DNA from 3 places in the Kitasatospora sp. NPDC091257 genome. Region 3 is predicted to be linked to each of the others. Evidence: riboswitches for the same ligand, from Rfam matches in the RefSeq annotation. Region 3 holds a riboswitch; each other region holds the start of a gene.
What was found. A riboswitch is a leader RNA that binds a small molecule or an ion and turns the genes downstream of it on or off. The one in region 3 is predicted to bind cobalamin.
Positions count from the first base shown of each region.

Region 1 (3,071 bases), on a different contig from region 3:
AGGAAGGAGTGCAGCAGCGGGCGCAGCAGCCGGGCGGATTCGCCGCGGTGGGCGAGCGAGCGGTCGGTGATCGCGCTCAGGTCGGCCGGGGCCCGGGCGAGGGCCTGTTCGACCTGGGCGGCGAGGTCCCCGTCCGGGTCGAGGACGGGCGCTGCCTGGCCGAAGGCGTAGCCGGGGGAGCGGGGGTCGAGTTCGGCGGCGCCGGTGGCGACGAGCAGGGTGCGGTGGTTCAGGGCGGCGCCGTAGACGGTGACCGATCCGTGGTCGCCGATCACGCAGTCGGCGGCGACGAGCGCGGCCTGCCAGCCCTGGTGGGGCGGGATCAGGCGCAGGCCCATCCGGCGGGCGTCGTCGAGCAGCGCCTCGGGGTCGTGGCGGCTCCACACGTTGGGGTGCAGGACGACGGCCACCGTGTACTCGTCGGCGGGGAGCCGGCGGACCAGCCGCCGGGGGAGGTCCGGGCGGCGGCCGAACAAGGAGTGCTCGCTCCAGGTGGAGCTGACGACGACGAGCCGTCGGCCGCCGGTGGCACCGAGCGCGGCGCGGTAGCCGTCGCGGGAGCGCCGGCTGCCGAGCATCCGGTCGAAGCAGGGGTCGCCGACAACCCGGGCGACGTCCAGCGCCTCGGGGCAGGAGTCCCGCAGCCGGTCCAGCTGCTCGGGGTGGGAGAGGCCGAGGACGTCCACGAACACCCTTCCGCGGTGGGTGAGTTCGTTGCGGGACAGACCGGCGGCGGTGACCGTGTCGCCGGTGGACTCGGTGACCAGCCGGTTGTAGCCGACGCCGTGCGGGAGGACGACGAGGCGGGCGTCCAGCCGGTGCATGGAGGAGTGGACGGCGCAGGCGACGGCCAGGTCGAAGCGGCGGCTGACGGCGTCCTCCCAGTCCAGCACGGTGAAGCCGGGCAGGCCGTGCAGGTACTCGTCCAGGGCGCGGTCGGCGAAGGCGGAGCCGGGGTTGACGGTGAAGTACCGCTCGATGCCGTCCGGGTTCAGCAGGGTCAGGACGTCCAGGACCCGGGTGGCCGAGGTGAGGGTGCGGGCGACCGCCAGCACGCGGGCCCTGACCGGTCGGGTGTTCCACCGGTCGGCGGGCCAGGCGTGGGGGCGGGACGGCACGTCATGATCGTACTCATCCGTTCCGGCCGCGGCGCGGTTCCGGGGCCGGGCCAGTGGGTCAGCCCGTGGCCGCGGTGGGCTCGTGGTGTTCGCCGGCGGCGCACTCGTCGAGGAGGGGGCGCATGGCCTCGTCCACGAGCTGGTAGCGCACCACGCGTCCGTCCCGGTCGCCGGTGACCACGCCGGCCGTGCGGAGCAGCCGCAGGGCCTGGGAGACGGCGGGGTCGCGCATGCCGGTGGCGACCGCGAGGTCGGTGACGGCGAGCGGCCCGGCCCGGTGGAGGGCGAGCAGCAGGGCGAGCCGGCCGGGGTCGGCGAGCAGGGAGAACCGCTCGGCCCAGGACCGGACGTGGGCCGGGTCGCCGATCGCGGCGATGGCCTCGCAGACCCGGTGCCCGTCGATGGTGCGGTGGCCCGCGCGGTCGGCCGGTACGAGATGCATGCGGACATTCTCGCAGGCGGCGGTCTGTGATCCTGGACACCTGCGCAGGTGCGCAACCTTGCACGGGTCGGGGCGTGGCCCCTACGGTGTTCCCCGCCGTGGTGCTCGGGAAGACCGGTGACGGACCCTCAGGGGTCCCAGCCCGGAGCGGCCCTCGCCACTGTGATCGGGTCGTTCCTCCGTCCGCGGAGGAACGTCGTCCGTACCCATGGAGCCACTGGGCGCCTCGCGCGCTTGGGAAGGCGGGTACGGGCGTCCCGTCAGCCAGGAGACCGGCCACGGCATCTCACGAGGTTTTCCACGAGGTGCTGGAGCGTGATCCGCAGATGACCCTGCCCGAAACCGTTGCCGCCGGGGCCGAACCGGCCCCCTCCGCGCTGCCCAGCTTCCAGTGGCGGCGCGAGGACACCGTCCGTACCGCCGGGCTGATGGCGGTGATCGTGGCCATGCACGTGGTGGCCTTCGGCACGCTGATCTTCCTGGTCGCACCCGAGAAGTACGCGGTCGGCACCCAGGTCTTCGGGGTGGGCCTGGGTATCACCGCGTACACCCTCGGGATGCGGCACGCCTTCGACGCCGACCACATCGCGGTGATCGACAACACCACCCGCAAGCTGATGGCGGACGGCAAGCGGCCGGTCTCGGTGGGCTTCTGGTTCGCCCTCGGGCACTCCTCGATGGTGGTGGTGATGGCCGCCCTGGTGGCGGGCGGCGCGCAGCTGGCGAACACCCTGATGGACGACGAGTCGACCACCCACAAGTGGCTCGGCGTGATCGGGACGACCACTTCCGGCGTGTTCCTCTACCTGATCGGCGCGCTCAACCTGGCGGCGCTGCTCGGCATCCTCAGGGTGTTCCGCTCGATGCGGGCCGGGAAGTTCGACGAGAAGGAGCTGGAGGCGCACCTCGACTCGCGCGGCTTCATGGCCCGGGTGCTGAACCGGGCGACCCGTTCGATCACCCGGCCCGGGCAGATGTTCCCGGTGGGCATGGTGCTGGGCCTGGGCTTCGACACCGCGACCGAGGTCACCCTGATGGTGATGGCCGGCTCGGGTGCCGCCTCCGGGCTGCCCTGGTACGCGATCGTCTGCCTGCCGCTGCTGTTCGCGGCCGGGATGAGCCTGTTCGACACCCTGGACGGGACGTTCATGAACTTCGCGTACCAGTGGGCCTTCGCCAACCCGGTGCGGAAGGTGTACTACAACCTGACCATCACCGGTCTGTCGATCGCGGTGGCCTTCATCATCGGCACCATCGAGCTGGTCGGGGTGCTGCACGAGAAGCTCGATCTGACCGACCCGGTCACCGGGTTCATCGCCGACATCTCGCTGGACAACGTCGGCTACGCCATCGCCGGGCTGTTCGTGGTCGTCTGGGCGATCGCGATCGGGTACTGGAAGCTCGCCGGGGTCGAGAAGCGCTGGACGCCCGAGGGCTCCTGAGCCACCCGGCCGCGAGCAGCGGCCTGCCCGCGCACGCCGGAACGGCGCTTCCCCGCGGTGGGGAGGCGC
Region 1 covers NZ_JBIVVI010001038.1:58-3,128, forward strand. Annotated here, with positions in the region: partial or broken gene ACIQOV_RS33950 (hypothetical protein) at 1-1,118, opposite strand, end outside; gene ACIQOV_RS33955 (metalloregulator ArsR/SmtB family transcription factor) at 1,177-1,560, opposite strand; cobalamin riboswitch at 1,643-1,856, shown strand; gene ACIQOV_RS33960 (HoxN/HupN/NixA family nickel/cobalt transporter) at 1,887-3,002, shown strand.
Region 1: it holds a riboswitch for cobalamin, as region 3 does, so the genes downstream of both, ACIQOV_RS33960 (HoxN/HupN/NixA family nickel/cobalt transporter) here and ACIQOV_RS11355 (FecCD family ABC transporter permease) in region 3, are expected to answer to the same signal.

Region 2 (11,669 bases), on a different contig from region 3:
AGGTTGGCGGCGGCCGGGCCGGTGAAGTCCAGCGCCAGGCCCTCGACCGGGGCCTTGGCCAGCACCGGCAGCGCCTCGCCGAGCCGGTCGAAGTAGCTCGCGACCAGCAGCTTGGGCCGCTCGGTGAGACCGCCCAGCTCGCGGTAGGCGCGGGCAGCCGCGTTGAGCTCGGCCGGGGTGCGGTCCTGCACCAGCGCGGGCTCGTCCAGCTGCACCCACGCGGCGCCGGCGGCACGCAACTCGGCCAGCAGCCGGGCGTAGACGGGCAGCAGCCGGTCCAGCAGGGTGATCGGCTGGAAGTCCGCGCCCACCCCGGGCGCCGGCTTGGCGAGCAGCAGGTAGCTGACCGGCCCGACCAGCACCGGCCGGGCGGCGTGGCCGAGCAGCAGCGCCTCGCGCAGCTCGCCGACCGCCTTGGCCGGGTTCGCGGCGAACACCGTGTCCGGGCCCAACTCCGGTACCAGGTAGTGGTAGTTGGTGTCGAACCACTTGGTCATCTCCAACGGAGCGACGTCCTGGTTGCCGCGCGCCATCGCGAAGTACCCGGCCAGCGGGTCGGCGTCGACCGCCTCCCGGTGCCGCGGCGGGATCGCGCCGACCGCCACGGTGGTGTCCAGCACGTGGTCGTAGAGCGAGAAGTCGCCGGTCGGCACTTCTGCGACCCCCGCCTCGACGAGCTGCGCCCAGTTCGTCCGACGCAGGTCGGCGGCGGTCGCCAGCAGCGCCTCGGCCGCGACCGCGCCCTTCCAGTACCCCTCGATCGCCTTCTTCACTTCACGGCCCCGGCCCTGGCGGGGGTAGCCGTGGGCGGTGGCGACGCTCGCCGCGGCTGCGGACTTCGTGGTCAAGGGACTCTCCTTCGCGAGTCTGGATCCTCAAGTGCCCGGTGACGGCACGAGGACGCGAAGGGATGACGGACCGGACGGACGACCGCACCCGTGCGCGGCTCCGCCCGATATGGTCGCCGACCCGCCCACGAGGTCACCGGATGGCCGCGCGCGAACGCTCGCGCACGGGCAGTGGCAGGTCTTCGGACTCGCGGGCACACCCACCTCGGCCGAAACCGGGGCGGACACCTACTGGCCGTCGCTTCCCAGACCCGTCCCGGGTCCAGTGCGTATGACGGCGGTCGTTCCCACTCACCGCTGCGGGGCAGTCCCGGATTCCCACCGGGTTCCCTCTTGCGACGCGCCTGCCTGGCGGACAGGGCGAACCAGCTGCACCGCCAGCTTAGGGGCAAACCCTCGGCGTCGAGGCGGAAATCCCGCAAGGCGTCCGCGTGGTGAGACGCAGACTCCGCGCCCGGCCCCGGGCGGCGCACCCGGGGGCGGACGGCAGAATGTCTCCCATGCGGCACATCTTCGTCATCGGCATCGGCGCGGGCGACCCCGACCACCTCACCCTGCAGGCGGTCAAGGCGATCGGTCGCACCGACGTCTTCTTCATCCTCGACAAGAGCGAGGAACGGCAGGACTTGATCGGGCTGCGTCGCCGGATGCTGGCCGACCACGGACGGCCCGGGCACCGCGTGGTCGAGGCGCCGGACGCCGAACGGGACCGCGCCACCCCCGCGTACGCGGCCGCCGTGGACGACTGGCGCGTCCGCCGCGCCGATCTGGTCGAACGGCTGGTCGCCGAGCACCTCGGCCCGGGCGAGAACGGCGCCTTCCTGGTCTGGGGCGACCCCGCCCTCTACGACAGCGTCATCGCCGTGGTGGACGACGTGTCGAACCGGGGCGGCGTGCCCTTCGCGTACGAGGTGGTCCCGGGCATCAGCAGCGTCTCCGCGCTCGCCGCCCGGCACCGCACCACGCTGACCCGGGTCGGCCGGCCGGTGCAGATCACCACCGGCCGCCGCCTCGCCGAGGGGTTCCCCGAGGGGGTGGACGACGTGGTGGTGATGCTCGACGGCCGGGCCGCCTTCGCCGGGATCGACCCCGAGGGGCTGGAGATCCGCTACGGCGCCTACCTCGGCACCCCCGACGAGGTGCTCGTCTCCGGTCCGCTCGCCGAGGCCGCCCCTCGCATCCGCGAGCTGCGTGAGCGGGCCCGGGAGCGCAAGGGCTGGATCATGGACACCTACCTGCTGCGACGCTCGGACGGCTGACCCGACGCCTGCCCCACGCCTGCCGGACACCTGCCGGGCGCCCGGCGCCGGGCGCCCGGCGATCCGGGCGTCGCCGACGGCGATGGCGGAGCAGTTCCCGAACAGCCCGCACGATCGGCGTGCGGGCCTGCGAAGAACGGCGATTGACGGACCATCAAGGGCAGTGGGCCCCGGCGGTCGGCAGCACGGCAGCGGAACGGGAACAGCGGCCCGGACTCATGCATGCCGTCTCCGTCCTCGCGGAAAACACGGATCACCCGCGGCCGGTGTCCCGACTCCCGGATCCACGCCCGCCGCGTCGGGCGGCAGCCCTCAGTCCAGGAGCTTCGCCATCACCCGGTCGAGCGCGCGGAGGTCCTCCGGCGGCAGCGCGAGCAGCGCGTCCGGCGGCGTGGCGAGGATCCCGGTGGCGAGCGCGGCCTTGGCCTCGCCCTCCTCGGTGAGGTGGACCAGCTTGGAGCGCCGGTCCGCCGGGTTGGTGATGCGCTCGGCGAGCCCGCGCCGCGCCAGGTCGTCCACGATGACGCTGGTGTACGGCGGGTCGGCGGTCAGCCGCTCGGCCAGCTCCCGCAGGGTGATCGGGCCGGCGGCGAGCCGGCGCAGCGCCCTGACCCGGCTGAAGCTCATGCCGAGGGCTTCGGCGACGGTCCTGCGGCGGTCGTGGCGCTCCAGCACGAGCGCGTACATCCCCTGCCAGACCCGGGCCGCCGTCGCGGCGTCCGTCCCGCCCCCCTCCGGGTGCCCACCGGTGTCGAGGCGCTCCATCAGGCGTCCACCGTCTCCTTCGTCTCCGTGCTTCCCTCGGCCGCCTCCTCGGCGGCGAGCCGCCGCGCCGTGCGCTCGGCCGTCGCCCGGGCCCAGCGGCCGGAAGTGAGCGTACCGGTGACCAGCACGGCGGCGCCGCAGCCGGCGATGATCCACCATGCCGTCCGGGCCGCCCCGGTGAAGGCCGCCGGGTCCGCGAGGGCGCTGCCGGCCATCAGGGCGCCGGTGACCGCGACGCCCAGGGACTGGCCGACCTGTCGGCTGGTGGAGGCCACCGCCGCCGCCACCCCGGCCTGCGAGCGGGGCATCCCGGAGACGGCGGTGTTGGTGATGGGCGCGTTGACCAGGCCGAAGCCGGTACCGAAGAGCAGGAAGGCGAGGACCAGCAGCCAGGTCGGCAGGTGCTCGGAGTAGCCGACCGCCTGGAGCACGGCGCTCGCGGTCAGCGCCGCCCCGGCCAGCAGCAGCGGCGTGCGCGGCCCCCGGGCGGCCACCATCCGGCCGGACAGCGGCGCGGTGAGCAGCGACATGACCGCCATCGGCAGCATGAACAGTCCGGCGTGCAGCGGGTCGAGCCCGCGGACGTCCTGGAGGTACAGGGAGGTGAGGAAGAGGAAGCCGCCGAGGCCGGCGAAGGCGGCGACCGCGATGACGGTGGCGCCGGAGAAGGGCGCGGAGCGGAAGAACCGCAGGTCGATCAGCGGGTCGGTGCGCCGGGGTTCGTACCGCAGCAGGCCCAGCAGCGCGCCCAGGGAGGCCGCCGTGCAGCCGAGCACCACGGGCGAGGTCCAGCCGCGCTCCGGTGACTCGATGATCGCGTAGGTGAGGGCGGCGAGCACGACGACGACCAGCAGCTGGCCGACCGGGTCCACCCGGCGGGTGCGGGCCTCCCGCGACTCCGGCACGTAGCGGGTGGTGAGGAAGAGGGCGGCCAGGCCGATCGGGACGTTGATCCAGAAGATCGCCCGCCAGCCGGCCGACTCCACCAGCGCCCCGCCGATGATCGGCCCGGCGGCCATGCTGATGCCCACCACGCCGCTCCAGACGCCGATCGCCCGGGCGCGCTGCCGGGAGTCGGTGAAGGTGTTGCTGATGATCGACATGGCGACGGGGTTGAGCATCGATCCGCCGACCGCCTGGAGCATCCGCGCGGCGATCAGCCAGCCGAGCCCGGGGGCCAGGCTGCACAGCAGGGAGGCCGCGGTGAACACCACCAGTCCGATCCGGAACACCCGGCGGCGGCCGATCCGGTCGGCGGTCGAGCCGGAGAGCATCAGCAGGCTCGCCAGCACCAGGGTGTAGGCGTCGACCGTCCACTGCAGGCCGGACACCGTGGTGTCCAGGTCACGCCGGACGGCGGGCAGGGCCACGTTCAGGATGGTGTTGTCGAGGCTGACGATCAGCAGGCTCATGCAGCAGATGGCGAGCACGAGCCAGGGCCGCGGTCGAGCGGCATCGGGCATGGCGAACGCTCCAGAGTTATTTGTGTTGTTGTAATCATTGTGATGCTACAACTAATCCGGGCGGCGGCTCCACCCCCGACCGGCCCCGGACAGCGCAACGGCCGCGCCCCGCCGATCTCCTCGACGGGGCGCGGCCGCTGGGGGCCCGCGGATCAGGCCTTCTTGACCACGCCGGACTTGAGCTGCATGGCACCGAAGCCCTCGATGCGGCAGTCGATGTCGTGCCCGTCGACGCCGTCCACCAGGCGGATGTTGCGGACCTTGGTGCCGGCCTTGATGCCGGAGACGCTGCCCTTGACCTTCAGCGCCTTGACCACCGTCACGGTGTCGCCGTCGCTCAGCACGTTGCCGACGGCGTCCTTGATCACGCGCTCACCGGCCGGCGCGCCGGCCTGGTCGCCGCCGCCGGGCACCCACTCGTGGGCGCACTCGGGGCAGACCATGAGGGCGTTCATCTCATAGGTGTACTCACTGGAGCACTGCGGACACGGGGGAAGGTTGTCGCTCATGTGTTCAGGATATCCAGCTGTTCGGAGCTGATCCGGGCACGAGTGAGGAGGTCAGCGGGGGTGCCGGCACCGGTCGGCCGCCGCTTCCGGTGGGCACGGGGTCATGCCCGGCGGCCGCACCCGCCCGGCCTTCCCCACCCGCCTCCGCCGCCGGGCCGTCACCCGCCCAGCGGCGCGGGCAGCGGACGGGAGTGCAGGACGTACAGCCGGGAGACCGCCCGCGTCACCACCACGTACAGCCGGTGCAGGCCGCGCGCCTCGGCCTCCACGATGGCGGCCGGCTCCAGCACCACCACGTGGTCGTACTCCAGCCCCTTCACCAGCGAGGCCGGCAGCACCGTCACCCGCGCCGTGGTGCCGACCTGTTCGGCCGCCCCGGTCGGGATCCCCGCCGCGAGCAGCGCCTCGGCGGCCTCCGCCACCGCGCCGTCCGCCGCGATCACCGCGATCGAGCCCTCGCGCTCCAGCGCGGCCCGCACCGCCGCGACCACCGCTCCGCCCAGGCCGCCCCCGGCCACCCGCCGCACCGTCAGCTCCCCGTCCTGCCGCAGCGACACGGCCGGCGGCACGTCCACGTCCAGCGCGCCCAGCAGGGTGTTGGCGAGGGCCGTCACGGCGGCCGGGACCCGGAAGCCGGTGGTCAGCGGCACCACCGCGGCCTGCGGCTTGCCCAGGTGGGCGAGCTGCTCGGGCCAGCTGCGGGCGGCCCACGGGGCGGTCGCCTGGGCGAGGTCGCCGAGAACGGTCAGGGAGCCGAAGGCGCTGCGGCGGGCGATCGCCCGGCACTGCATCGGGGAGAGGTCCTGGGCCTCGTCCACCACGACGTGGCCGAAGCCGGCCGGGCGCTCGATCAGGCCGGCCACCTCGTCCAGCAGCATCAGGTCGTGCTCGGACCACGTGGCGCTCTTCTCCGAGCGCGGCGGCCGGCGCCACAGGATCGCCGCCTGCTCCTCGGGGCCGAGCACCCCCTCGGCGGCCTCGGCCAGCAGGGCGGGGTCGCTCAGCAGCGCGGCGACCACGGCCTCCGGGCGCAGATTCGGCCAGGCGGCCTCCAGGAAGGCGGCCACCGGCCCGCAGCGGCCGATCTTCCGCGACCAGGCGCCGGACCGGACGCCGGTCCGCCGCTCGGCCTGGTCCTGGAGCATCGCCACCACCCGGGTGCGCAGGCTCTCCCGGCCGATCGCGTACGGCGGCGCCTGCTCGCGCAGTTCGGCGACCGTCCGCTCCAGCCGCTCCGGGGGCACCCGCCACCGGTAGGAGCCGTCCGGTACGACCAGCGGCTCCGGGCCCGTCGCCCGGATGCGGCCGTACAGCGCCCGGCGCAGCACCGTCGCCATCCGCGCGTCCTGCTTGACCGCGGCGGCCCGCTCGTCGTCCACGGCGGCGACCGGCCGGGTGGCGACCAGGTCCTCGACGGTGCGCTGGGTGACGTCGATCTCGCCGAGCGCGGGGAGCACCTCGGCGATGTAGCGCAGGAAGGTCCGGTTGGGGCCGATGACCAGCAGGCCGCCGCGCTGGATCCGCTGCGGGAAGCTGTACAGCAGGTACGCGGCGCGGTGCAGCCCGACCGCGGTCTTGCCGCTGCCGGGCGCGCCCTGCACGCAGACCGACTCGCTCAGCTCGCCCCGCACCAGCACGTCCTGTTCGGGCTGGATGGTGGCGACGATGTCCCGCATCGGGCCGGTGCGGGGCCGCTCGATCTCGGCGGCCAGAATGCCGCCGGCACCGCCCTCGCCACCGTCCGCCGCACCGTCGCCCGCCGCACCGTCACCCGCCGCGTCGCCGTCCGCCGGGCCGTGCCCGCCGTCCGCGCCGAGGGGTTCGTCCTCCAGCCCGGTCAGCTCCTCCGGTGCGCCCAGGCTCCACGGCGCCCAGCCGAACCGGCGGCGCCGCGCGAGCCCGAGCGGGGCGTGGGCGCTCGCCTGGTAGAACGCCCGGGAGACCGGGGCCCGCCAGTCGACCACCAGCGGCGGCACCGTCGGATCCTCGGAGATCCGCCGGCGGCCCACGTAGTAGCGCTGTCGCCGGTGCTCCCCGGCCTCCGCGGTGTCGGCGAAGTCGAGGCGGCCGAAGAAGGACGGGCTCTCCGGCAGCTCCGTCATCCGCTTGGCGCGGGTGCGCAGGTACCGGCCGAGCGCCTCCGCGCCGGCACCGTCGCCGGAGACGTCCTCCGCGGCGGCGACCTGGTGGCCCGCGTCCTCGACCTGCCGGGCCGTCGCGACCCGGCAGACCTCGACGTAGGCCCGCTCCCGTTCCAGTTCGCCGTCCAGGTTCCGGATTTCCGAGGTCATCGTTCGCGCCCCTTCCCGCACAACGGGCTCATCTGCCGCTCGGAGTCCAGCATAACTTAACTCAGTAAAAATACTGACTCGGTTGCTGCTCCAGGGGGCGGGTTCGGCCCGGGCGCCTCAGGACACCAGGGGCGCCTCCTCCAGCTCGGTCAGCGTCACGGTGCACAGGCCACCGCGCTCCGCCCGGACGTCGGTGACCTCCAACTGCGTGCCGGGCAGCAGGATGAACTCCTCCTCGCCGGTGAACGCCGAGAAGTTCCTGATGCCGGCGGCCCGCACCGGACGCACCTCGAACAGCGTCCGCTTGCCCCGGCTGCCCAGGAAGGACCGCGCGACCCCGAGCTCGGAGGTGCAGGAGGAGACGCCCCACCACGTCACCGTCCTCCCGAGCGGGTACTGCCGCCGCAGGTCCAGCGAGACCCCGCGCCACAGCGGCGCGGTGCGGACGGGCAGCCGCGACACCGCCGCGAACAGCAGCCGCAGGTACGGCAGGTAGGGCACCAGCCGGCTGCGGTCCGGCGAGCGCAGCACCGCGTTGATCTCCCGGTAGAACGCGGACTCGCAGGTGTACAGGTACAGCGCGGCGATCTCGTCGGCGGACAGGCCGGTGGCCGCCTCGTCCGCCCGCCGCTTGCCGAAGTCGTGCGACAGCGACACGTGCCGGTCCAGGCCGCGCAGCAGCTCGGCGACCGGCGACACCGCCTCCCGGAAGCCCGTCGGCGGGGTGTCGAACACACCGGTGATCGCCGGCAGGACGAGGCCCTCGTCCTTCACCCCGGCGAGTCGGTCCAGGTAGAGCTGGTGCAGCTCCATGGTGGAGGCGATGAAGGCACCCATCCGCTCGGCGACCCCGGCCTCCGCCCCGCCGCCCTGCGCCGACGGCGCGTTCCACCCCGTGCTGGGCAGCCAGTCGACCTCGTCGGCACCGAGCGAGGCCAGGGCGGCGTTCACCGTGGCGAAGTGCTCGCCGTCGCAGAAGATGTCGCCCTGGGCCGCCGGGTTGGCGTGGTCGATGTGGCGGACCTCGACCTCGGGGTACTTCTCCTGCAGCCGCAGCACGACGTTCTTCAGGCTGCGGGCGTGCGCGCCCCACCAGGCGAAGACCACGTAGCGGTCCTCCTCGGCGGCCCGCTGCTTGGCGCGGAGGATCTCCTCGACGATCCGCTCGGCGACCGGCCGCCAGAACCCGGTGTGCTCGTCCGGCCCCATCGCGCCGTCGCTGCTCGCGGTGAGCGCCGCGTTCAGCAGCAGCACGCCCTGGGTCAGCATCGCCTGGAACCACTCCGGCGGCTGGACCGTCTCCTGCTTCTTCAGCAGCGCCCGTATGTCGGCGATCGGCGTCTTCTTGGGGATGCCGTACTTCCACATCGCCGCGGCCTTGATCAGGCAGCGGATGCTGATCACCCGGCCGAACTGGCTGTCCTTCCAGTCGTGGAAGGTGTTGTCGAACATCGCGATGCCGGTGGCGCTCTCCGGCCTCGGGTACGGGTTCTGGCCGAAGACGACGACCTTCCACCGGTGCGGCGCGTGCGGCTTGAGCGCCTGGAAGGTCAGCTCGCGGACCGGGACGACCTCCGGGCCGCGGCCCGGGCCGATGAACGAGGCCGCACCGGGCTGCGCCTCGATCACCGGCTTCAGCAGCGGCAGCCACGGCTCGCCGCCGCCCGTGAAGAGGTCGGCGAGGGCGAGCGGGTCGCTCGGGTCGGGCTGGGTGGCGGGGGTGTCGACAGCGCTCATGGTGGTGCAACTCCGGCTGATCGGGACCGTACGAATGTCAGACGAACGGCAGGTGATGGACCGTCAGCTTCCCTGGCGGACACCACAGTCCTACCAGCAGGGTCCGACAGTCCGGCCCGCGCCGACCGGCCGCCGACCGGCGCGGGCGAGGTGCCGACGGGACGCCGACGGAGCCCGGACGGAGCCCGGACGGATTGTCAGTGCCGGGCGCTAGCTTCGTCGGTGTCACCAAGAAACCGGCCCACCGGGCACCCCCGACCGACAGGAGCCCAGCATGACCACGGACCGCACCGAGCCGCCGCTCAAGGTGGTGCTGACCGACCTCAACGCGACGGTCGTGGAGTCCTGGCGGGCGGCCTTCGCCGACGTCCCCGGGATCGACATCCGGCACGCCTCGCTGCTCACCGCGAAGGCGGACGCCTGGGTCAGCCCCACCAACTCCCGCGGCCGGATGGACGGCGGAACGGACGCCGCGATCAAGCGCCACCTGGGCGCGGGCATCCAGCTGCGGGTCCAGAAGGCGATCCGCGAGCAGCACGCCGGCAGCCTCCCGGTCGGCAGCGCGGTCTGCGTCCCGTCCGGCGCCGTCAACCCGGCGTTCCTGATATCGGCCCCGACCATGCGGACCTCCTCGCAGAACGTCAGCGAGACCTTGAACGTGGCCCTGGCCTGCGCCGCCGCGTTCCAGGCCGTCCACCGGCAGAACCGGCTGCGGCCGGGCTCGATCCGGTCCGTCGCCCTGGTCGGCATGGGCGCCGCGACGGGCAAGGTCCCGCCCCGGGTCTGCGCCAACCTGATGTGGTCCGGCTACACCCTGTTCAACGACCACCACTTCGAGGACGACGACGACCTGCGCGCCACCGTCCTGGCCCAGTTGGACGACCTCGAAAAGGCGCCCGCCACCGAGCGGGTGCGCATCGTGCCGCCCGCACGCCGCGGTTCGCCCGCCCGCCGGGCCTGACCCCGCCCCGGAGCGGCCACCCGCACCGCCGCCCACCGCCGCACGGCCGCCGTGCGGCGGTGCCGACTCCGCCCCGCTCGCCCCGGCCGCCCTCCGCCCGGCCCCGGCCGGACGCCCGCCCCGCCCCGCCCCGCCCGCGAGCCCTCAGCCCGCCGTGAGCGCCAGCCGGATCCAGCGCTCGGACTCGGCGACCGCCAGCCCCACGTCAAAGGCCTTCGGAGCGGCCGCGGCCTGCACCACCAGCCCCTTGAGCAGCCCCACGAAGGCCAGCGCGAAGGCGCCCGGGTCCACGCCGGGGCGCAGCTCGCCCTCCCGCTGCCCCTGCCCGACCACCTCGGCCGCCCACGCCCGGGTCCGGGCGTCCAGTTCCGCCACCGCGGCGGTCAGCTCCGAGGCCCCCGCGAGCGCCTCCGCGCCCAGCACCACGAAGGCCCGGCCCAGGTCGGTCGGGTTGCGCACGCCCTCCAGGCAGCCGCGCGCGAACCCGCACAGCTCGTCCACCGCGCCCGCCCCGCTGCGCTCCGGCGCGGCCGCCGCCATCGCCTCGGCCAGCGCCGCGCCCTGGAGCCGGGCGAGCAGTGCGGCCTTCGACCCGAAGTAGTGGGTGGCCAGGCCCCGGCTGAAGCCCGCCTCCTCCCCCACCCCGGCCAGCGTGACCCCGGTGCTGCCGTGCTCGGCGATCAGCCGGGCGGCGGCGGCGATCAGCGCGGACTCGGCCCGGGCCCGCCGTTCGGCCTGGGTGCGGCGCGCGGGCGCCTCCCGGAGCGTCCCGGGTCCTCCGGTTCGGCCCTCATCGTGCGTAGACATGCCACCATGCTACGGTGAACTTGCTTGTTGGATAACAAGTAACTTCCGGAGCGGCGAACACTCCCCCGGCCCGCCGCCCCCGCGAGAAGGGAAGTCCTGATGACCGCCACGATGCTCGCCGGCCGGCTCGACGTCGCCAAGGGCGCCTTCGCCGTGGAGGAGGTCCCCGTCCCGGTGCCCGGTCCGGGCGAGGTGCTGATCAAGGTGGAGGCCGCCGGCGTCTGCCTCTCCGACGTCCACCTGATCGAGGGCATGCTCAAGCCGCTCTTCCTCAAGGGCGACAAGGTCACCCTCGGCCACGAGGTCGCGGGCACCGTGCACACCCTCGGCGAGGGCGTGACCACCGCGGCCGTCGGCGACCGGGTGCTGCTGCAGGCCGGCGAGAACCGCGACGGCGTCGTGCACACCCGCGGCGTGGACTACGACGGCGGCTGGGCCGAGTACGCGCTCGCCACCGCCACCACCCTGGTGCCCATACCGGACGAGCTCCCCTTCGAGCAGGCCTGTTTCATCCCCGACGCGGTCTCCACCCCCTGGGCCGCCATCACCGCCACCGGCGCCGTGCGGCCCGCCGAGGCGGTCGGCGTCTGGGGCGTCGGCGGCCTCGGCGCCCACGGCGTGCAGCTGCTGCGGGCCATCGGCGCCTTCCCGATCGTCGCCGTCGACCCGCTGCCGGCCGCCCGTGAGCGCGCCCTGGCCTTCGGCGCCGACGCGGCCCTCGACCCGACCGACCCCGCGTTCGCCCAGCTGCTGCGCGAGGCCACCGGCGGTCGCCCGCTGTCCGCCGCCTTCGACTTCGCCGGGGTCGCCCCGGTGCGCGAGCAGGCCATGGCCACCCTGGGCGAACACGGCCGCCTGGTGCTGGTCGGCCTCACCGACAAGCCGCTGACCGTCACCAACGGCACCCTGGTCAGCTACCTGCGCCAGCAGATCCGCGGCCACTACGGCTCCGAGGGCCAGGACGTCGTCGACCTGGTCAACCTGGTCCGCGGCGGCCGGCTCGACTTCTCCCGCTCGGTGAGCGGCACC
Region 2 covers NZ_JBIVVI010000090.1:428-12,096, reverse strand. Annotated here, with positions in the region: gene metE (5-methyltetrahydropteroyltriglutamate--homocysteine S-methyltransferase) at 1-848, opposite strand, end outside; cobalamin riboswitch at 1,004-1,233, opposite strand; gene cobF (precorrin-6A synthase (deacetylating)) at 1,349-2,107, shown strand; gene ACIQOV_RS06690 (MarR family winged helix-turn-helix transcriptional regulator) at 2,420-2,872, opposite strand; gene ACIQOV_RS06685 (MFS transporter) at 2,872-4,335, opposite strand; gene ACIQOV_RS06680 (zinc ribbon domain-containing protein YjdM) at 4,488-4,844, opposite strand; gene ACIQOV_RS06675 (HelD family protein) at 5,003-7,135, opposite strand; gene ACIQOV_RS06670 (ADP-ribosyltransferase domain-containing protein) at 7,253-8,872, opposite strand; gene ACIQOV_RS06665 (macro domain-containing protein) at 9,147-9,833, shown strand; gene ACIQOV_RS06660 (TetR/AcrR family transcriptional regulator) at 9,978-10,640, opposite strand; gene ACIQOV_RS06655 (zinc-binding dehydrogenase) at 10,740-11,669, shown strand, end outside.
Region 2: it holds a riboswitch for cobalamin, as region 3 does, so the genes downstream of both, metE (5-methyltetrahydropteroyltriglutamate--homocysteine S-methyltransferase) here and ACIQOV_RS11355 (FecCD family ABC transporter permease) in region 3, are expected to answer to the same signal.

Region 3 (8,883 bases):
TGTCGCCTAGCTCACAGCCAGTACTTCTATGGAGTGAAGGGGGCTTGTGCGTTCGAGAAGAAGGAGGAACCCCCCTTCCAGTCACACAATCACACGCAGTGCCCGCCGTACGCCTGTGAAACTGACGCGACTCCTGTCTCCAAGATGGTCCCCGTCGACCTGGAACGGCGCCGGTTCCTCCGAAACCAAGGTGAAGTGTCTGACGTCGTGATAGGAGACGACGTGCTTCCCGGAAGGGCCCATCGGAGGGGCGCCGTCACCCGAAGGCGCGTACGACCGCAGGATCTGACGGACCGTTCGAGCCGTGCCGAACGTCGTCATCCGGGTGATGCCGAAGACGTCCAGATCCGTGTCGAAGGAGGCGAGCGGTGAGGGGTAGACCGGCCGGTTGCCGAGGAAGGTCCAGGGCGAGGTGTTGCTGACTATCGACAGCACCAGGCCCGGAACCCGCTCGCGGCCCGGCATTTCCAGGGAGATCGGGCCGGAGCGGCGCTGCTCACGCTGGGTGAAGTAGTGCCGCAGGGCCTGGCCGACGTACAGGGCGTGGGTGGACTTGCGCCCGGCCCGGCGCTGCTCCTCGACCCGGCCGACCACGCCGGCGTCGAAGCCGAGGCCGGCGGTGAAGGTGAACCAGCGGTCCGGCAGACCGTCGGTCATCGCCTTGCCCAGCCCGATCGGCCGCTCCCGGCCGTGCTCCAGCGCGTCCAGCAGGGCGCCGGTCGCCTCGACCGGGTCGTTGGGCAGGCCCAGCGCGCGGGCGAACACATTGGTCGAACCGCCCGGCACCACGGCCAGTCGCGGGACCTTCTCGCCCGGGCCGTGCGCCAGCAGCCCGTTCACCACCTCGTTGACGGTGCCGTCCCCGCCCAGCGCCACCACCAGGTCGACCGTGCCGTCCTCCGCCGCCCCGCGGGCCAGGTCGCGCGCGTGGCCCCGGTACTGGGTCTCGGCGACCTCCAGCTTGAGATCGCTGCGCAGGGCGTGGATCAGGACGTCCCTGGTCCGGCCACTGGTGGTGGTGGCCTTGTGGTTCACGACCAGGAGAGCGCGCATGGGGAAAGCCTACGGGTCGGTACGGACCGACCGGCGGCTACCCTGCTGGAGTGACCGCAGAAACCTCCGCACCCGCACCCACGGCCGGCGCCGGCCGACCGGCCTCCCTGACCCTGGGCGCCGCCATCACGGCCCTGGAGGGCATCGCGCTGGCCGTCGTCGGCGTCCTGGACATGGTGGCCGCAGTGTCCGGCCAGGCCAAGCAGCTGGCCCTCAACGAGTTCGGCGGAGCGGTCATCGTGCTGCTCGGCGTGCTGCCGGTGCTGGCCGCCCTCGCACTGCTCAAGGAGCGCCGCTGGGGCCGCAGCCCGGCGGTGCTGACCAACTCGATCTGCCTGCCGGTCGCCTACTACATGTTCGAGAGCGGCGGCACGGCGATCGCGTTCGGCGTGCTGATCGGCGTGCTCGGCCTGGTGGGCATCGGCTGCCTGCTGAACCCGAAGTCGACGGCGGCCCTGTACGCCCCGTCCGAGGACTAGGGGCGTACAGGGCCGGGGTCGCAGGGCAGGGGATCGGACGGCCGCCGAGCCGGAGCTGAGCGGCCGTCAGTCCTACTCCTCCACCAGGAGCTTCTCCCGCAGCTGGGCCAAGGTCCGGGCGAGCAGCCGGGACACGTGCATCTGGGAGATCCCCACCTCGGCGGCGATCTGCGACTGGGTCATGTTCCGGAAGAACCGCAGCACCAGGATCTTCTGCTCCCGGGGCGGCAGTTGGGCCAGCAGCGGCTTGAGCGACTCGCGGTACTCGACGCCCTCCAGCGCCTCGTCGGTCGCGCCCAGGGTGTCCGCGACGGCCGGCGACTCGTCGTCGCTGTCCGGCACGTCCAGCGAGAGCGTGGAGTACGCGTTGGCGGACTCCAGGCCCTCCAGGACATCCTCCTCCGAGATCCCCAGGTGCTCGGCCAGCTCGTGCACCGTGGGGGAGCGGCCGTGCCGCTGGGAGAGCTCGCTGGTCGCCGTGGTGAGCGACAGCCGCAGCTCCTGGAGGCGGCGCGGGACCCGCACCGCCCAGCCCTTGTCGCGGAAGTGCCGCTTGATCTCCCCGACGATGGTCGGCGTCGCGTAGGTGGAGAACTCGACCCCGCGCTCGTGGTCGAAGCGGTCCACGGACTTGATCAGGCCGATGGTGGCGACCTGGGTCAGGTCGTCCAGCGGCTCGCCCCGGTTGCGGAAGCGCCGGGCCAGGTGCTCGACCAGCGGGATGTGCATCCGCACCAGCTGGTTGCGCAACTCGACCCGCTCCGGGGAGCCCTCGGGCAGTACGGACAGCCGGACGAACAGCGCGCGGGCGGCCTCCCGGTCCGGGGCGCCGGTGCGGTGCGAGCCCTGGGCGGGCACGGCGCTGTGCGGCTCGGCCTCGACCGCCGGGTCCGTCTCGCCCGCCGGGTCCGGCGGGGGCACGGAGGCAGGCGTCGGCTCGGACGTCGGCTCGGTGGGGTGGCTCATCCGCTGGGCGTCCTTCGGGTGCGCTTCGTCGTTGGCGGCGAGGCCGGGAACGCTCGCCTGGGTCGGTACGGCGGGTCCCGCCGTCGCGAGGCCGGTACGGTCCAGATCACTCACGGCCATTCCCCCGTTCCGTTCCGGGAGCACCGGGGCCGGTGGCCCCGGAATCGTCTCGTTGGTCGTACCGCGTGGGTGGCGGTACCGGGAGCCGTCCGTCGGAACCCCGGTCGGGGGAGCGGCGGACGGCCCTTGCGCGGGTGGTGCTCGGTGCTGCTCGGTCGTGCGGTTCGGTCCGGCGCCCGGCTAGTGGGCGGGGGACCCGCCGCGCTTCTTGTTCAGGCTGATCGACACGGTCTTGTCCGCGCCGACCGAGGAGTCGACCTCGCCGGCCAGGGCGGAGAGCACCGTCCAGGCGAAGGTGTCCCGCTCGGGGGCCTTGCCGTCGGTGGTCGGGGCCGAGACGGTGACCTTCAACGAGTCGCCGACCAGCCGGAACTCGCAGGACAGTACGGACCCGGGCACCGCCTGCTGGAGCAGGATGGCGCAGGCCTCGTCGACCGCGATCCGCAGATCCTCGATCTCGTCGAGCGTGAAGTCCAGCCGGGCCGCCAACCCGGCCGTCGCTGTTCGCAGGACGGAGAGGTAGGCCCCCGCTGCGGGCAGCCGGACCTCCACGAAGTCCTGAACACCGAGATCGCCGTCGATCTGGGACACCCTTGCCTCCTGGGTGGCGCGCTGTGCTTTCTTGGTACCCCGCTTGTTACCGCTTGCTACCCCCGAAGGGGGCCCGGCGTCACGCATCCACCATCGCTCTGCCTTCCGCACCCCGGTTCGGGAGTTACTCATGGTAAGGCATTGCGACGCAGGGTGGCAGACCCTTTCGCCGGTCTCCGGACGGCCGTTCAGCGCCGCCCGGCTTCGGCCAGGGCCTCGCCGGTGAGCCGGTAGACCGTCCACTCGTCCATCGGCACCGCGCCGATCGCCTTGTAGAAGTCGATCGAGGGCTGGTTCCAGTCCAGGACCGACCACTCGACCCGGGAGTAGCCGCGCTCGACGGCGATCCGGGCGAGCTCCAGCAGCAGCGCCTTGCCGTGGCCGCCGCCGCGCGCCTGCGGACGTACGTACAGGTCCTCCAGGTAGATCCCGTGGGTGCCGCGCCAGGTCGAGAAGTTGCGGAACCACACCGCGAAGCCGACCGGCTCGCCGGTGGCGTCGTCCTCGGCGATCAGCCCGAACAGGGCCGGGTTCTCGCCGAACAGGGCGTCGTGCAGCTGCTCCTCGGTGGCCTTCGCCTCGTGCAGGGCCTGCTCGTAGTCCGCGAGTTCGCGGATCATGGCGTGGATGACGGGAACGTCGGTGGCGACGGCGGTGCGGATCATGCCTGTGAGCCTACTGCTCGGGACCCGTCTCGTCCCAGGCCTGGACGGAGGTCTGGTCGACGATCCGGCCGTCCCGCAGCACGGCCATCGAGGACATCAGCACCCGGACGCCGTCGGGGTACCGGCAGGACTCCAGGAAGGCGGCGTGGTCGCCCTGGACCACCACCTGTTCCAGCTTGTGGGTCATCTCGCGGCCGTAGACGTCGTCCAGCATGGCGCCGATCTCCTCCCGGCCGTGCATCACCAGGGGGTGGCTGGGCTGGGTCTTGCGATCGACCATGCGCAGTTCGGCGTCCTGCGCGTAGAGCGCCAGGAGGGTCTCGGCGTCGCAGCGCTCGATGCCCTCGCGCAGGGCGCGGGTGTCGAAGGCGCCGGGGGCCGCCATCGTGGTCATGATCTCGCTCCTCCGGTCGGGTTCCGTCGGCTCGTACCTTGAGCGTACGCCCGCGGCCACCGCCCCGGAGGAGCGGACCGGGGGCCGTCAGCGGGCCGGCACGGTGCGCAGGTACTCGGCCAGCGCGCCGACCGCGGCCGGGTTGCGCGGGCTCTCCACCAGGTCGACGTAGTCCATGACGAAGATCCGGTCGTTCCTGACCGCGGAGACGTTGGCCAGCGGCGGGAAGGACTTCAGGAACTTCCGCTTCTCCTCGGCCCCGGGCGTCGCGTAGTCGTTGATCACGATCACCTCCGGGTCGCGCTGCACCACGCCCTCCCAGCCGGCCGTGACCCAGGTGTCGGCGAGGTCGCCCATGATGTTGCTCCCGCCGGCCTTGGCGATGATCTCGTTGGCGGCGGCGAACTTCCCGGCGGTGTACGGCTTGTCCTGCCCGCTGTCGTACAGGAAGACGGACGGGCGGCGCTCGGGCTGCGGGACGGCGGCGATCTGCGCCTTGAAGTCCGCGATCAGCCGGTCGGAGCGGTCCTCGACGTCGAAGATCTCGCCGAGGTTGGCCAGGTCGGTGTAGAGGGCCTCCAGCGGGTCCATCACGCCGCGCTCGGTGCCCTTGCCGCTGCGGCAGGACTCGCTGAGCACGTACGAGTCGACGCCGAGCGCCTTGAAGGCCTGCGGGGTGACGCCGGCGCCCTCGTCGAAGCCGTAGTGCCAGCCGGCGAGGACCAGGTCGGCCCGGGCGTCCAGGGCGATCTCCTTGGTGAGCACCTTCTTGGAGAGCCAGGTGGTCTGCTGGTAGCCGTCCTTCCAGGCCACCTTGTCGATCCGGCCCTTGTCGTCGGGCATCACGTAGCCGGCCATCCGGTCGGCGAGGCCGAGGGAGAGCATCAGCTCGGTGATGTTGACGTCGTTGGTCACCACCCGGGCGGGCTTCCGCGCGAAGGTGAGCTTCTGCCCGCAGTTGTCCACCGTCACCGGGTAGTGGGCGGAGGCGGTGGCGGCCTCCTTCGGGGCGATCTCGGCGCCGCAGGCGGTGAGCCCGAGGACGAGCAGGGCGGCGGTGGCAACGGCCTTGGTGCGCAAGGTGGTTCCTCTGGGCAGGCGGGACGGGTCAGGAGGAGGGGGCGAGCCGGTCGAACAGCAGCTGGAGGGCGCCGGTCTCCGGGTGCCGCACCGGGGTGGCGCGGACGCCGAACACCTCGGCCAGCAGGGCGGGGCGGAGCACCTCGTGGGGCGGGCCGGAGGCGACGATCCGCCCGGCCCGCAGCACGTAGACCAGGTCGCAGTGGCCGGCCGCCAGGTTGAGGTCGTGCAGCGCGGTGAGCACCGTCGGGCCGGCCTCGCGGGCGAGCGCCAGCACCTCCAGTTGGTGGGCGATGTCGAGGTGGTTGGTGGGTTCGTCCAGCACCAGCAGGCGCGGCTCCTGGACCAGCGCGCGGGCGAACAGCACCCGCTGCTTCTCGCCCCCGGACAGGCTCAGGAAGCCGCGCTCGGCGAGGTGCCCGGCCCGGACCTTGCGCAGCGCCCCGGCGCAGCGCTCCGCGTCCCCGTCGGCCGGGGCGCCGAAGCCGCGGCGGTGCGGCAGCCGGCCCATGGCGACCACCTCGGCGACGGTGAAGTCGAACTCGGCGGAGTGCTCCTGGGTCAGCGCGGCCACCCGGCGGGCCGTGTCGCGCGCGCTCAGGGCGTGCAGGTCGTCGCCGGCCAGCCGGACCACGCCGCCGGCCGGCTTCAGCACCCGGTAGACACAGCGCAGCAGGGTCGACTTGCCGCTGCCGTTCGGGCCGACCAGTCCGACCACCTGCCCGGCGGCGGCCGCCAGGGTCACCTCGTGGACCAGCCGGGTGCCGGCCAGCTCCACCGAGACGGCGTCGACGGCGAGGTCCTGGGCCCGCGCCGGGGTGGGCGCGGCCGGGTCGGCCGGGCCGGTCGCCGTGGTCACGTCGGTCACCGGGTTCCTCCGAGGGCCTGGCCGCGGCGGCGCATCATCAGCAGGAAGGCGGGCACGCCGAGCACCGCGGTGAACACCCCGACGGGCAGTTCGGCGGGTGCCAGCAGGGTGCGCGAGGCGATGTCCACCCAGACCAGCAGCAGTGCCCCGGCGAGCGGCGCGATCACCAGCACCCGGCGGTGCCCGGCGCCGACCAGCATCCGTGCCAGGTGCGGCACCAGCAGCCCGACGAAGCCGATCGCCCCGCTGACCGCGACCACGGTGCCGGTGACGGCGGCGGTCACCACGAACAGCTCGCGGCGCAGCCGGTCCGGGTCCACGCCGAGCGAGGCGGAGGTCTCGTCGCCCATGGCGAGCGCGTCCAGCCGCCCGGCGGCGCAGGCCAGGTACGCGAGGCCGGCCACCACCGTGACGGCGGCGATCGGCACCTTGCCCCAGGTGGCGCCGCCGAGGCTGCCGAGCAGCCACATCATGGCGTCCCGGGCGGCCTCGCCGCGGTCGGCGGCGAAGACCATCAGGGTGGTGGCGGCGGAGAAGCCGTAGGACAGCGCGGTGCCGGTGAGCACCAGGCGCAGCGGGGTGAGTCCGTACGCGGTGCGGGCGGCGAGGTAGACGAGCGTCATGGCGGCCAGCGCGGAGCCGAAGGCGGAGGCGGAGATCGCCCACACCCCGAGCGAGGCGAAGGCGCCGAAGAGCAGGACGGCGTTGGCGCCGACGGCCGCGCCGGAGGAGATGCCGAGCACGAAGGGGTCGGCCAGCGCGTTGCGTACCAGGGCCTGGACGGCGACCCCGCAGGCGGCGAGGCCGGCGCCGACGACGGCGGCCAGCACGGTGCGCGGCAGCCGGATCTCCCAGACGATCGCGTACGCGGCCGCCTCGCCCGCGTCCAGCCGTCCGCCCGTCAGCCCGGCGCCCAGCAGCCGCAGCACCCGGGGCAGGCCGAGTCCGGAGGAGCCGAGGGCGACCCCGCAGAGCAGCGACAGCAGCAGGGCGGCGACGAGGCCGGCGGCGAGCGGGACGACGGGTATTCGACGGGTGGGCGGGCCGACTGCACGGTCCACGACTGCACGGTCCACGGGTGCGCCTTGCCTCGGGCCGCGGGTGCGCCGGGGCGGGCGCCGGCCGAAGGCGTGCCGGGGCGCCGTTCCCCTCGCAGTCCGCGGCGAGTTGTCGGGAGTTCAGCGGCCGGGGGCGATCGGGCTGGCGCGGGCCGTACGGGTTGGTACGGGCCGTGCTCACCGTTGCGGGTCAGCGCCGGATTCACACCGGACTTCCCCCTCGGACGCCCTGGCAGCATAACAGCCACTCAGGGCAGGCAACCCTTACCGGCCCTGGGCGGGCCGGGAACGCGCGACCGCCCCCGTCCGGCGGTGCGGACGGGGGCGGTCGGGTGGCGACGCGTCAGGCTCAGGCCTGCTTGGTCTCCCAGAAGATCTTGTCGACCTCGGCGATCAGGTCCAGCAGGGCCTGGCCGGTGGCCGGGTCGGTGGACGCCTTGGCGGCCGAGGCGGCCTTCAGGGTGTCGTTGATCAGCTGGTGCAGCTGCGGGTACTTCTCGAAGTGCGGGGCCTTGAAGTAGTCGCTCCACAGCACCGAGATGTGGTGCTTGACGGCCTCGGCGCGCTGCTCCTTGATGATGATGGCGCGGGCGCGGAAGTGCGGGTCCTCGTTGGCCTGGTACTTCTCCTGGGTGGCCTTGACCGACTCGGCCTCCAGCTTGGCCTGCGCCGGGTCGTACACGCCGCAGGGCAGGTCGCAGTGGGCGTGGGCGGTGGCGCGAGGTGCAAACAGACGAGAGAACATGGGAGTCCTTCCTTAGATCGTCTTCCCGCGCCCGAGATTACCCTTCCGGCCTCGCCGTTTCGCGATCGGGCGGCGGGCCTAGGGCAAAAGACGGACCAGGAACCGGGGTAATCCGGACATCGGACCGGTGACGGTCCGTACGGCAGACTGGGGGCGGGCGGAGCAGGAGGAGGAGTCGTGGCGCGGAGCACGCGACCGCAGGGCGCCGGGGCCGGGGGGCCGGACCGGGGCGGCGCGCTGCCGTTCGGACTGGTCGACGTGGCGGGGCCGTCGATGGTCCCGACCCTGCGCGAGGGCGACCAGCTGCTGGTCCGCTACGGCGCGCCGATCCGGCCGGGCGCGGTGGTGGTCTTCCGGCACCCCTTCCAGCAGGACCTGCTGGTGGTGAAGCGGGTCGCCGAGCGCCGGGCCACGGGCTGGTGGCTGCTCTCCGACAACCGCCCGGTGGACAGCGACAGCCGCAGCTACGGCGCCGTGCCGGACGAGCTGGTGCTCGGCCGGGTGCTGCTGCGGCTGCGCCCGAGCCCGGTCTGGCTGGCGCCGGGGCGCCGGCTGGAGCGGCTGCTGCTCACCCCGCGGCTGGCCCGGGTGCCGGGCCTCGCCCGCCGGCTCGGCGCCTGGGTGGAGGACGTCTAGGATCCGCCCCGGGCCGCCGCCTCCGCCTCCTGGCGCTTGCGGGCCCGGTAGGCGGCCACGTTGGCGCGGGTCGCGCAGCGGTCCGAGCAGTAGCGGCGGGAGCGGTTGGTCGAGGTGTCCAGGTAGGCGTTGCGGCAGGGCGCGGCCTGGCAGATGCCGAGCCGGTCGGCGCCCAGCTCGGTCAGGTGGACGGCCAGGCCCATGCAGGCGACCGCGGTGAAGTGCGCG
Region 3 covers NZ_JBIVVI010000178.1:835-9,717, forward strand. Annotated here, with positions in the region: gene ACIQOV_RS11315 (diacylglycerol/lipid kinase family protein) at 82-1,053, opposite strand; gene ACIQOV_RS11320 (hypothetical protein) at 1,104-1,532, shown strand; gene ACIQOV_RS11325 (SigB/SigF/SigG family RNA polymerase sigma factor) at 1,605-2,618, opposite strand; gene ACIQOV_RS11330 (anti-sigma regulatory factor) at 2,799-3,209, opposite strand; gene ACIQOV_RS11335 (GNAT family N-acetyltransferase) at 3,398-3,874, opposite strand; gene ACIQOV_RS11340 (nuclear transport factor 2 family protein) at 3,885-4,268, opposite strand; gene ACIQOV_RS11345 (ABC transporter substrate-binding protein) at 4,356-5,348, opposite strand; gene ACIQOV_RS11350 (ABC transporter ATP-binding protein) at 5,377-6,126, opposite strand; gene ACIQOV_RS11355 (FecCD family ABC transporter permease) at 6,213-7,277, opposite strand; cobalamin riboswitch at 7,385-7,535, opposite strand; gene sodN (superoxide dismutase, Ni) at 7,624-8,019, opposite strand; gene sodX (nickel-type superoxide dismutase maturation protease) at 8,293-8,655, shown strand; gene ACIQOV_RS11370 (CGNR zinc finger domain-containing protein) at 8,652-8,883, opposite strand, start outside.